Spirosoma aureum: one gene and its partners. The main gene of each other region encodes a partner of the protein of the gene in region 3 in a complex. Links are inferred from orthologs where the notes say so. Each region holds a gene or a part of one and is shown on either strand. Other genes may lie near its edges.

Region 1 (2,996 bases), 1.4 Mb from region 3 along the record:
TTGGTCGAAAAAATTACCCCCTGCTGGTTGATCCGGAACCCGTTCCAAAGGTTGATTACCTCATCTGTGAAAGTACCTATGGTAATCGGCTGCACGAAAATATGATGTCGCCCGAAGATGCGCTGGCCGATATTATTCAGCGGACCTGTATTGACATTCCCGGACGACTTATCATTCCTTCGTTTAGCGTTGGCCGAACCCAGGCGTTACTGTACACGCTGAACCGGCTCTATACCGAACGGGATTTTCCGCCAATCCGGGTATTTTCAGATAGCCCGATGGCCTTTGAGAGTTCTAAAATTTACAATCAGCACATCAAAATGCTGAACCGGGAAGCCCGGGAATTCTACAAAGAGAACGAAGCCCTGTTTGACTTCCAGAACTTTCAGTTTCTGGAATCGTCGAAAGCCAGTAAGGCAGTATCGAATTATGGCGAACCCTGCATCATTATTTCGTCGTCGGGAATGGTTCAGGGCGGCCGTGTTGAGTATCATGTTGCCGAAAATATCAGCAACCCCTATTCAACAATCCTGATCATCGGCTATTGCGCCGAAGGAACACTCGGATGGCGGTTACTGAACGGCCAGCAAACACTCAGCATTAAAGGGAAAGACCATCAGGTACTGGCCAATATTGAAAAAATCGACGTATTCAGCGGCCACGGCGATCGGAACGATCTGATAAATTTTGTTGGCATGCAGTCGCCGGAAACACTTAAAAATATTTTCCTTGTCCACGGCGAATACGGAAGCATGGAGTCCTTTAAAGCCACACTCGCTGAAGAAGGGTATCCACAGGTCATTATTCCGAAAAAGGGCGAGAGCTTTGTATTATAAATGATGAACTATAAATTATGAATCATGTGTGATCAATGACGAATATCCCCACGGGTTGGCTGGTATTCATCATTCATTACACATTTTTCATCATTCTATGAGAACATACCTCGATTTTGAAAAGCCTATTGCCGACCTCGAAGCGCGGCTGGAAGAAACCAAACGATTGGCCCAAACCAGTAACGTAGACGTTAGCGAAGCGGTCAATATACTGGAGCAAAGTATCGACAAACTACGTCGGGAAATATTCCAGAATCTTACCCGCTGGCAACGGGTTCAGCTGTCTCGTCACCCCGACCGGCCCTACACCCTCGATTACATTTCGCTGATGTGCGATCAGTTTATCGAGCTACACGGTGACCGTACCGTACGCGATGATCCGGCAATGGTTGGCGGTTTTTGCGAACTTGGTGACCAGACGGTCATGATTATTGGGCAACAGAAGGGACGGAATACTAAACAGCGGCAACACCGAAACTTTGGTATGCCCAACCCGGAAGGCTACCGGAAGGCGTTGCGGCTCATGAAATTAGCCGAGAAATTTAATAAGCCGATTATTACGCTGATCGATACGCCGGGTGCATTCCCGGGTCTTGAAGCCGAGGAGCGTGGACAGGGAGAGGCAATTGCCCGTAACCTTAAAGAAATGTTCATGCTGACCGTGCCGGTTATTTGTATTGTCATTGGCGAAGGGGCATCGGGCGGAGCCTTGGGAATTGCCATCGGCGACCGTGTGCTGATGCTCGAAAATACCTGGTATTCGGTGATCTCTCCTGAAAACTGTTCGACCATCCTCTGGCGTAGCTGGGATTTTAAAGAACAGGCCGCTGAAGCCATGAAGCTGACGGCCCGCGATATGGAACTCTACAAATTGGTGGATGGCATTGTCGAAGAGCCGCTTGGTGGAGCCCATAACGACCACCAGGAAATGGCCTATCTGCTCAAAAAAGTCATTCTGAAAGCCCTGACTGAACTCAGTGCTATCGATCCGCACGAGCGAATCAACCAACGCATCGATAAGTTTTGTTCGATGGGTGTTGTTATCGAGTAAGGCTGATCCAATATTGTTCATAAAAGAAGCCGCTGAGTTATGCTTAGCGGCTTCTTTTATTTTTTGCTATCCAGTTACTTTTTTGCTATTGCTTTTTCTGCTTTATTTTCCAGCCGTTCTTCATCTTTTACGACTTCTTCTTCCTGCTTTTTATTCTCACGCTCAAATACATGAATCAGAACGATGAAATAAGACAGCAACAAAGGGCCGACAACCAGGCCCAGAATGCCAAAAATTGGTACACCAAGGACAATACCGGCCAGCGTAATGAGCGGATGGATATCGCCCATGCGTTTGGCCAGCATAATCCGGAGCAGGTTGTCAATATTGATAATAACAATGACACCAACCAGCAAAATACCGACGCCCTCGCCTGTATCGCCCTGAGACAACTTGATTAAGCCAGCCGGACCCCAGACTAACGGCGTTCCGAGGACAGGAACAAAAGCCATAAAAAAAGCCACAACTCCCCAGAAAGGCGCATCCGGCACATTGAAAATCCAAAGTGTAGCCCCCGTTAATACACCCTGTACTAAACACACCAGCAATTGGCCTAGTACATTGGCGTTTACGTTATTTTTAAGCGATTCACCCAGCTCCTGCTGCGTGTCGCGTTTGAAGGGCAGGTATTTGCGTAGGCCTTTCAGAAAGTCTTCCTGCTGTACGAACATATAGTACAACGTGAAGAACAGCACGCCAAGAATAACGATAAAGTCTAAGGCCCCACCTGCCAGAGAGGGCAATAGCTTACTGGCGTAGCTCGCTGCCTGCTGTGTAATGGATCGTATATTTTGCGGACTCGTAATCTGATAACCAGTCAAATCCTCAGCCTTTTTTACTAAATTCAGAATATCGTCCGTATGCTGACTATAGTACTGAATCCGGCCGATCAGTAACAGGCTCAGGGTTAGAAAAGGCAGAATAATGACAACCAGTGAGAAGATAATCAACAGAGCAGTCACCAGCGAGCGATTCCATTTTCGCTTTACAGTCAGAGCTCTGAACCACGGCTGGAAAACAACGTAAAGAATTCCGGCTCCCAGAAACGCTGATACATAGCCGCTTAGCCCCACTACAATAAAACCGCCAATAATAAGCAGGCTGGTAAT
Region 2 (2,990 bases), 7.7 Mb from region 3 along the record:
CGCTATCCGCCCACGCACGAAACCGTCGAAAAACGCTGGCATTACGTTTATCAGGACGGCCCTGCTGTGTTTAAATTCGCCGTCAAGAATATGGCCGATGTGTCGGCTGAAATCATGGAACGAAATCACCTGGCCGGCAGCGACGTTGCCTGGCTGGTGCCACACCAGGCCAATAAACGAATTATTGACGCTACCGCTCACCGAATGGGAATAGAGTCGGATAAGGTCATGATGAATATCCATAAATACGGCAACACCACCGCTGCTACTATACCACTTTGCTTATTTGATTACGAATCACAGCTAAAGAAAGGAGATAATCTGGTATTAGCTGCTTTTGGTGGTGGCTTCACATGGGGAGCTGCTTACGTGAAATGGGCGTATTAAAATAAGTTTACTGTTTTTTGGCAATAGTTTACAGTATTTTACTGGAACTAAAGGCCAAAAATTGTAAACGTCTACATTGAAAACTGTAAACTAGTAAGAATGGCAACGACCGCAGACATCCGCAATGGACTAGTCTTAAACTTCAACAACGATCTCTTTCAAATTACCGAATTTCAACACGTGAAACCCGGTAAAGGCGCAGCTTTCGTGCGTACAAAGTTAAAAAGCCTGACTACGGGCCGGGTAATCGATAATACATTCAACTCGGGTGTAACGATCTATCCTGTTCGGGTTGAACGCCGGAAATTCCAATACCTTTACAAGGACGAAGCTGGCTATAACTTTATGGATCAGGAGTCGTTTGATCAGATTAATATCGATGAAAAACTCATTGATGGAGCCGATCTGATGAAAGAAGGCCAGGAAGTTGAAATTCTGATCAATGCCGAAACGGAAGTCCCTCTTTCGTGTGAGCTGCCACCGTTTGTCGAACTGGAAGTGACCTATGCAGAACCCGGCATTAAAGGTGATACAGCCAACAGCCCCAAAAAGCGGGTTGAGGTAGAATCAGGTGCTAAAATTATGGTTCCGCTCTTTATAGAGTCTGGCGAAAAAATTAAGGTCGATACCCGCACACGGGATTATGTAGAACGCGTGAAATAAGTTTTTGACTTATGAATGATGAATGTGAACGATTCGCTATGGCAATTGTCAGTTCTTAATCATTCATAATTCATCATTCAAAAGCTATGAGCACAAAAGACATTCAGCAACTCATCGACTTCATCTCCCAATCTGGCCTAGATGAGGTAAATATCGAAACGACTGATCTTAAAATCAGCGTAAAACGGTACGGTTCGGGCGTACCCACCGCCCCGGCTACAGCTCCTTCACCGGCTGCGTTTGCACCTGTAGCACCACAACCACAGACCACAGCGCCATCGGCAGTTGCTGCCCCAACGGTTGCAGCAGCGCCCAAAGCTGAAACGTCAAACTACATAACCATTAAATCGCCGATGATCGGAACGTTCTACCGTTCATCTAATCCCGAAACGCCTTCATTTGTTGAAGTCGGTGATAGCGTCACTGAAGGTAAAGTAGTCTGCATCATTGAAGCCATGAAGCTGTTCAACGAAATCGAGTCGGAGGTATCTGGCCGCATCGTAAAAGTTCTCGTCGAGAATGCGACCCCGGTCGAATACGATCAGCCCCTGTTTTTGGTAGAACCTATTTAATTAGTGATTGGGCGAATGAGTGAATGAGCGAATAAATCGGCGCGAACAAAACATTCATTCATTCGCTCATTCACTCATTCGCTCATTATGTTCAAGAAAATATTAATCGCCAACCGAGGTGAGATCGCATTGCGAATCATTCGGACCTGCCGCGAAATGGGTATAAAAACGGTAGCTGTTTTTTCGACAGCCGACCGCGACAGCCTGCATGTGCGCTTTGCCGATGAGGCTGTTTGCATTGGCCCACCGGTTAGCAAACAATCTTATCTGAGTATCCCCAGCATTATTTCGGCGGCTGAAGTGACCGGAGCGGATGCCATCCACCCCGGCTACGGGTTCCTGTCCGAAAATGCTGAATTCTCGCAAATCTGCGCCGATTACGGCATTAAGTTTATTGGAGCCACCGCCGAGCAAATCAACGGTATGGGCGATAAGGCAACCGCCAAAGCGACCATGAGAGCAGCTGGTGTTCCGGTTATTCCGGGTTCGGAGGGGCTGTTGGAATCCATCGAACAGGGCAAGACCCTTTCGGCCGAAATGGGCTATCCCGTCATTGTGAAAGCAACGGCTGGTGGCGGAGGCCGAGGAATGCGGATTATTCGCTCGGAAAGCGAGTTTGAAAAAGCCTGGAATGATGCCCGTACCGAAGCCGGAGCTGCTTTTGGTAATGACGGACTTTATCTGGAAAAATTCGTCGAAGAACCGCGGCATATTGAAATTCAGATTGTTGGTGACCAATTTGGTAAAGTCTGCCATCTCTCAGAACGTGACTGTTCGATTCAGCGCCGTCACCAGAAACTGGTAGAAGAAACTCCATCGCCCATTGTTTCGCAGGAACTTCGGGAGCAAATGGGGGCAGCCGCCATCAAAGGTGCACAGGCAATTGGTTATGAAGGCGCAGGAACGGTTGAGTTTCTGGTCGATAAGCATGGAAAGTTCTATTTCATGGAAATGAACACCCGAATTCAGGTTGAACACCCCATTACGGAAGAAGTAACGGACTTCGATTTGATTAAAGAGCAAATCAAGGTGGCTGCCGGGGTCGAAATTTCAGGGCGGAACTACACTCCGAAACTCTATGCGATGGAGTGCCGGATCAACGCTGAAGATCCAGCGAATGGTTTTCGGCCATCACCGGGTAAAATTACCGTGCTGCACATGCCGGGTGGTCACGGCGTTCGCGTAGACAGTCATGTGTATACGGGCTACACCATCCCCCCCAACTACGACTCGATGATTGCGAAACTGATCGTATCAGGACAATCACGCGAGGAAGTCATTACGCGGATGAAGCGGGCATTGCAGGAATTTGTGATCGAAGGCATCAAAACCACGATTCCATTCCATATTAAACTCATGGACGATCCA
Region 3 (3,038 bases):
CCTGTTACTTAGCCATTGAAATGGGAGTCTTGCCCGGAGTTTATCTACTGCAAGCCGACGTTGATAGGCAATCGATGATCCAAAAGATCCTGAAAAATAGCTAGACTAATTGTTTCCAGGTACCTTTTACCCAGTTGTATTTGAGTGTGCTGGGCAAAGCCTTCCACCAGTATTTATTCATCTCAACGGCAAATGACGGCTGCATATAGCAGTTAATCACACAACCCTCACAGTCAGGTAATCGGCCTTCCAGCGCTACTAACTTCTGAACTTCGTCGGAACGGTACAGGTCATGCAAACGACCATCAATGGCGAAGTCTTTCAGACCTAAGTGATAACAGGGCAGCACTAATTTATTTTCAGGAGAAATAACGATCGTTGTGCTGGCCGCTTTACAGATAGGGGCCTCAATATGGTTGCCCCCATCGAGTCGAAGCTGGATAAACGCTTCATTGAGGTAAACGTTTTTCTGTTTGCCCCACCACGATAACTCGCTCAGCGCCTGATCAGACAAACGGGAACCGGTTTCAACCGCATTATAGTCAAAAACAGGATTCAGGATTAGCACCAGATCGTTTGGCAGGCAAATTTCCTCGTGCATCTGCCTGATTTGCTGAATGTTCCGATCAAATACGGTGAATAGAATATCAGGACGTTCACCCAGTTGACGAGCCAGGACAATCGACTCCATCACCTTGTCGAAACACCGCACTCCCCGCGACTGATCGTGCTCTTCAGCCACGGGCGAATCGAGCGAGAAATGGAGCATGTCGACCAATCCCCGCAACCGATCGGCGTATTTTGGATACAGAAGGGCGTTGGTCGTTACAGTTGTGATGAAACCAAGCCGCTTCGCTTCCTGGAGTAGTTCGGGTAACTGGCGGTGAAGCAAAGGTTCGCCACCTGTAAAATCAACTACCCGGACGCCCAGTTTCTTCAGATCACGCAGATTGTCACGCACGTTATCCAGCGTAACGTAAGGTGAAGGCCGCTCCCATATATCACAAAAACTACACGTGGCGTTACAGCGGTACGTCACATAGTAATTACATAAAACCGGATGGGAGACAAGGCGCATAAGCAGAGAGCGAGGAACATGGGGCACGGGGCGGAATAACTCGTTCTGCCCCGAGCTCCTCGCTCCACGCTATTGAAGCATTCTGAACAGGTTCGTCAATTTATCTTTCAAATCTTTCCGATCAACGATAAAATCGAGAAAGCCATGATCCAGAACAAACTCAGCGCTTTGGAAACCTTTGGGCAGATCTTTACCGATGGTTTCGCGAATAACACGCGGCCCGGCAAAACCAATTAACGCTTCTGGCTCGGCAATATTAAAATCGCCAAGCATCGCATAGGACGCAGTAACACCACCTGTTGTAGGATCTGTCAGTAGCGACACGTAAGGTATTTTAGCTTCCGATAACAGGGCTAGTTTAGCGGACGTCTTGGCCATTTGCATGAGCGAAAAACCAGCTTCCATCATCCTCGCACCACCCGATCGGGATATCATCAGGAAAGGCGTCTTATTTTTAATGGCATAATCGATGGCGCGGGCAATTTTTTCGCCAACGACCGATCCCATCGAACCGCCAATAAAGTTAAAATCCATGACCGCCATCGTTACCGTACTACCATTCATTGGGCCATAGGCCGTCCGAACAGCATCTTTCAGCCCCGTTTTGGCGATCGTTGACTTTACCCGATCCGGATAGGCTTTTGTGTCGACAAATTTCAGTGGATCAGCAGACGTCATATTCGCATCGAGTTCGGTGAATTCGTTATCATCGAACAGGATAGAAAAATAGGCCTCTGAGCCAATTTTTTCGTGATAATTACAATGAACACAGGTGTATGCATTGAGCTTATGCTCACGGGTATGCATTGCTTTTTTGCAGTTTGGGCATTGATACCACAGACCGTCGGGAGCCTCCCGTTTCATTTCGGTCGGGGTTTGAATACCCTTATCTTTTCGGACGAACCAAGACATAGTCTAAGTTTACAGTTGATAGCCTGCTGTCAGACAGGCCGGTTTTTAGTTGACAGTGCCAATATGGGGCGTAAAGATACGAAGACCATTGACCAATCTCCCATCTATAAGGTCAGATAATACTTTCGTCGGGCTGGCTCAAATTTTTCGATGGCATAGCGTAGTGCCGTACGAGGCATTTGATGAACATGATCGTGCAAAAATTCCTCCAGTGCATCTACATTACGCTTACCAACTTCACGTAGCATCCAGCCCACTGCTTTGTGAATCAGATCGTGTTTATGGGCCAATAAAGCCTCCGAAATAGCAAATGTGTCGGCAAACTGACCCGCCCGAATGAAAGCCATTGTCGAAACAATAGCAATCCGCTGACTCCACAAATGATCTTCCTGAGCCAGTTCATACAAGACAGACCGATCATTCTGGAGCAAGGGCCGACCAACAAGATGCGGGCAAGTGACATCAACCAGATCCCAGTTGTTGATGTAACGTCGATTCGCCACATATCGATCCATCAGGACTTCCTGTTCTATCGAACTTGTTTTTCTGGCCTGATAGACCCAGATCAAGAGCCCGGTCATCCGCATTTCGTGAAATGGTTCACGGAGTAATTGTTCGACATCATCCATTGGAAGACGCAGGTATTGTTTGGCTATACTGTGTTGCTGCGGCATAGAAAGCCCCAGAAATTGATCGCCCTCTCCATATTGACCGGGCTTGGTTTTAAAAAACCACGCCAAAGTTTTTGCCCGTTCGGGGTCAGCATGGGCCAGTAAGTTAGTTTTTACGTCCGTATAGGTCACAGGCTCTTGCCTTTCGCTGTTTTGGTTAATTATTGCAAAGAAAAAGGGCTTTCCTGATGGAAGCCCTTTTTTGTATAAAGATAAGATTGCTTAATCATTCAACTTCGAGCGCACGAATTCATTTTCGGGCAACATCGGTGTTGAGTAAAGCACGGTTTTGTTCCGTTCGAACGCTGGGCGATCAAGATCAGAAGCCGAATACTGCCCTTTAACAAACGCGTCAATTGTGCGTTTAATCAGGTCAG

The links.
Region 1: the proteins of accD (region 3) and G8759_RS29230 are in contact, whole or in part, in a solved structure (PDB 8UXZ), measured with the Escherichia coli proteins. The link is inferred for Spirosoma aureum from one-to-one orthologs.
Region 2: the proteins of accD (region 3) and accB are in contact, whole or in part, in a solved structure (PDB 8UXZ), measured with the Escherichia coli proteins. The link is inferred for Spirosoma aureum from one-to-one orthologs.

The regions. Positions count from the first base shown.
Region 1 is NZ_CP050063.1:7,341,717-7,344,712, reverse strand. Bases 77-2,910 are described here. They hold G8759_RS29230 (acetyl-CoA carboxylase carboxyltransferase subunit alpha), read left to right. Parts: upstream 77-933; coding sequence 934-1,887; downstream 1,888-2,910. Other genes in these bases: G8759_RS29225 (AI-2E family transporter), read right to left, coding at 1,962-2,910; G8759_RS29235 (MBL fold metallo-hydrolase RNA specificity domain-containing protein), read left to right, coding at 77-836. Outside these bases: more of G8759_RS29235, read left to right, coding at 1-76; more of G8759_RS29225, read right to left, coding at 2,911-2,996. UniProt on the Escherichia coli protein: Component of the acetyl coenzyme A carboxylase (ACC) complex. First, biotin carboxylase catalyzes the carboxylation of biotin on its carrier protein (BCCP) and then the CO(2) group is transferred by the carboxyltransferase to acetyl-CoA to form malonyl-CoA.
Region 2 is NZ_CP050063.1:976,922-979,911, reverse strand. Bases 52-2,879 are described here. They hold accB (acetyl-CoA carboxylase biotin carboxyl carrier protein), read left to right. Parts: upstream 52-1,136; coding sequence 1,137-1,622; downstream 1,623-2,879. Other genes in these bases: accC (acetyl-CoA carboxylase biotin carboxylase subunit), read left to right, coding at 1,710-2,879; efp (elongation factor P), read left to right, coding at 487-1,050; G8759_RS03975 (beta-ketoacyl-ACP synthase III), read left to right, coding at 52-387. In the rest of the region: more of G8759_RS03975, read left to right, coding at 1-51; more of accC, read left to right, coding at 2,880-2,990. UniProt on the Escherichia coli protein: This protein is a component of the acetyl coenzyme A carboxylase complex; first, biotin carboxylase catalyzes the carboxylation of the carrier protein and then the transcarboxylase transfers the carboxyl group to form malonyl-CoA.
Region 3 is NZ_CP050063.1:8,699,152-8,702,189, forward strand. Bases 70-2,945 are described here. They hold accD (acetyl-CoA carboxylase, carboxyltransferase subunit beta), read right to left. Parts: upstream 1,991-2,945; coding sequence 1,148-1,990; downstream 70-1,147. Other genes in these bases: G8759_RS34840 (radical SAM protein), read right to left, coding at 101-1,078; G8759_RS34850 (DNA alkylation repair protein), read right to left, coding at 2,095-2,793; ftsZ (cell division protein FtsZ), read right to left, coding at 2,884-2,945. Also shown: more of ftsZ, read right to left, coding at 2,946-3,038.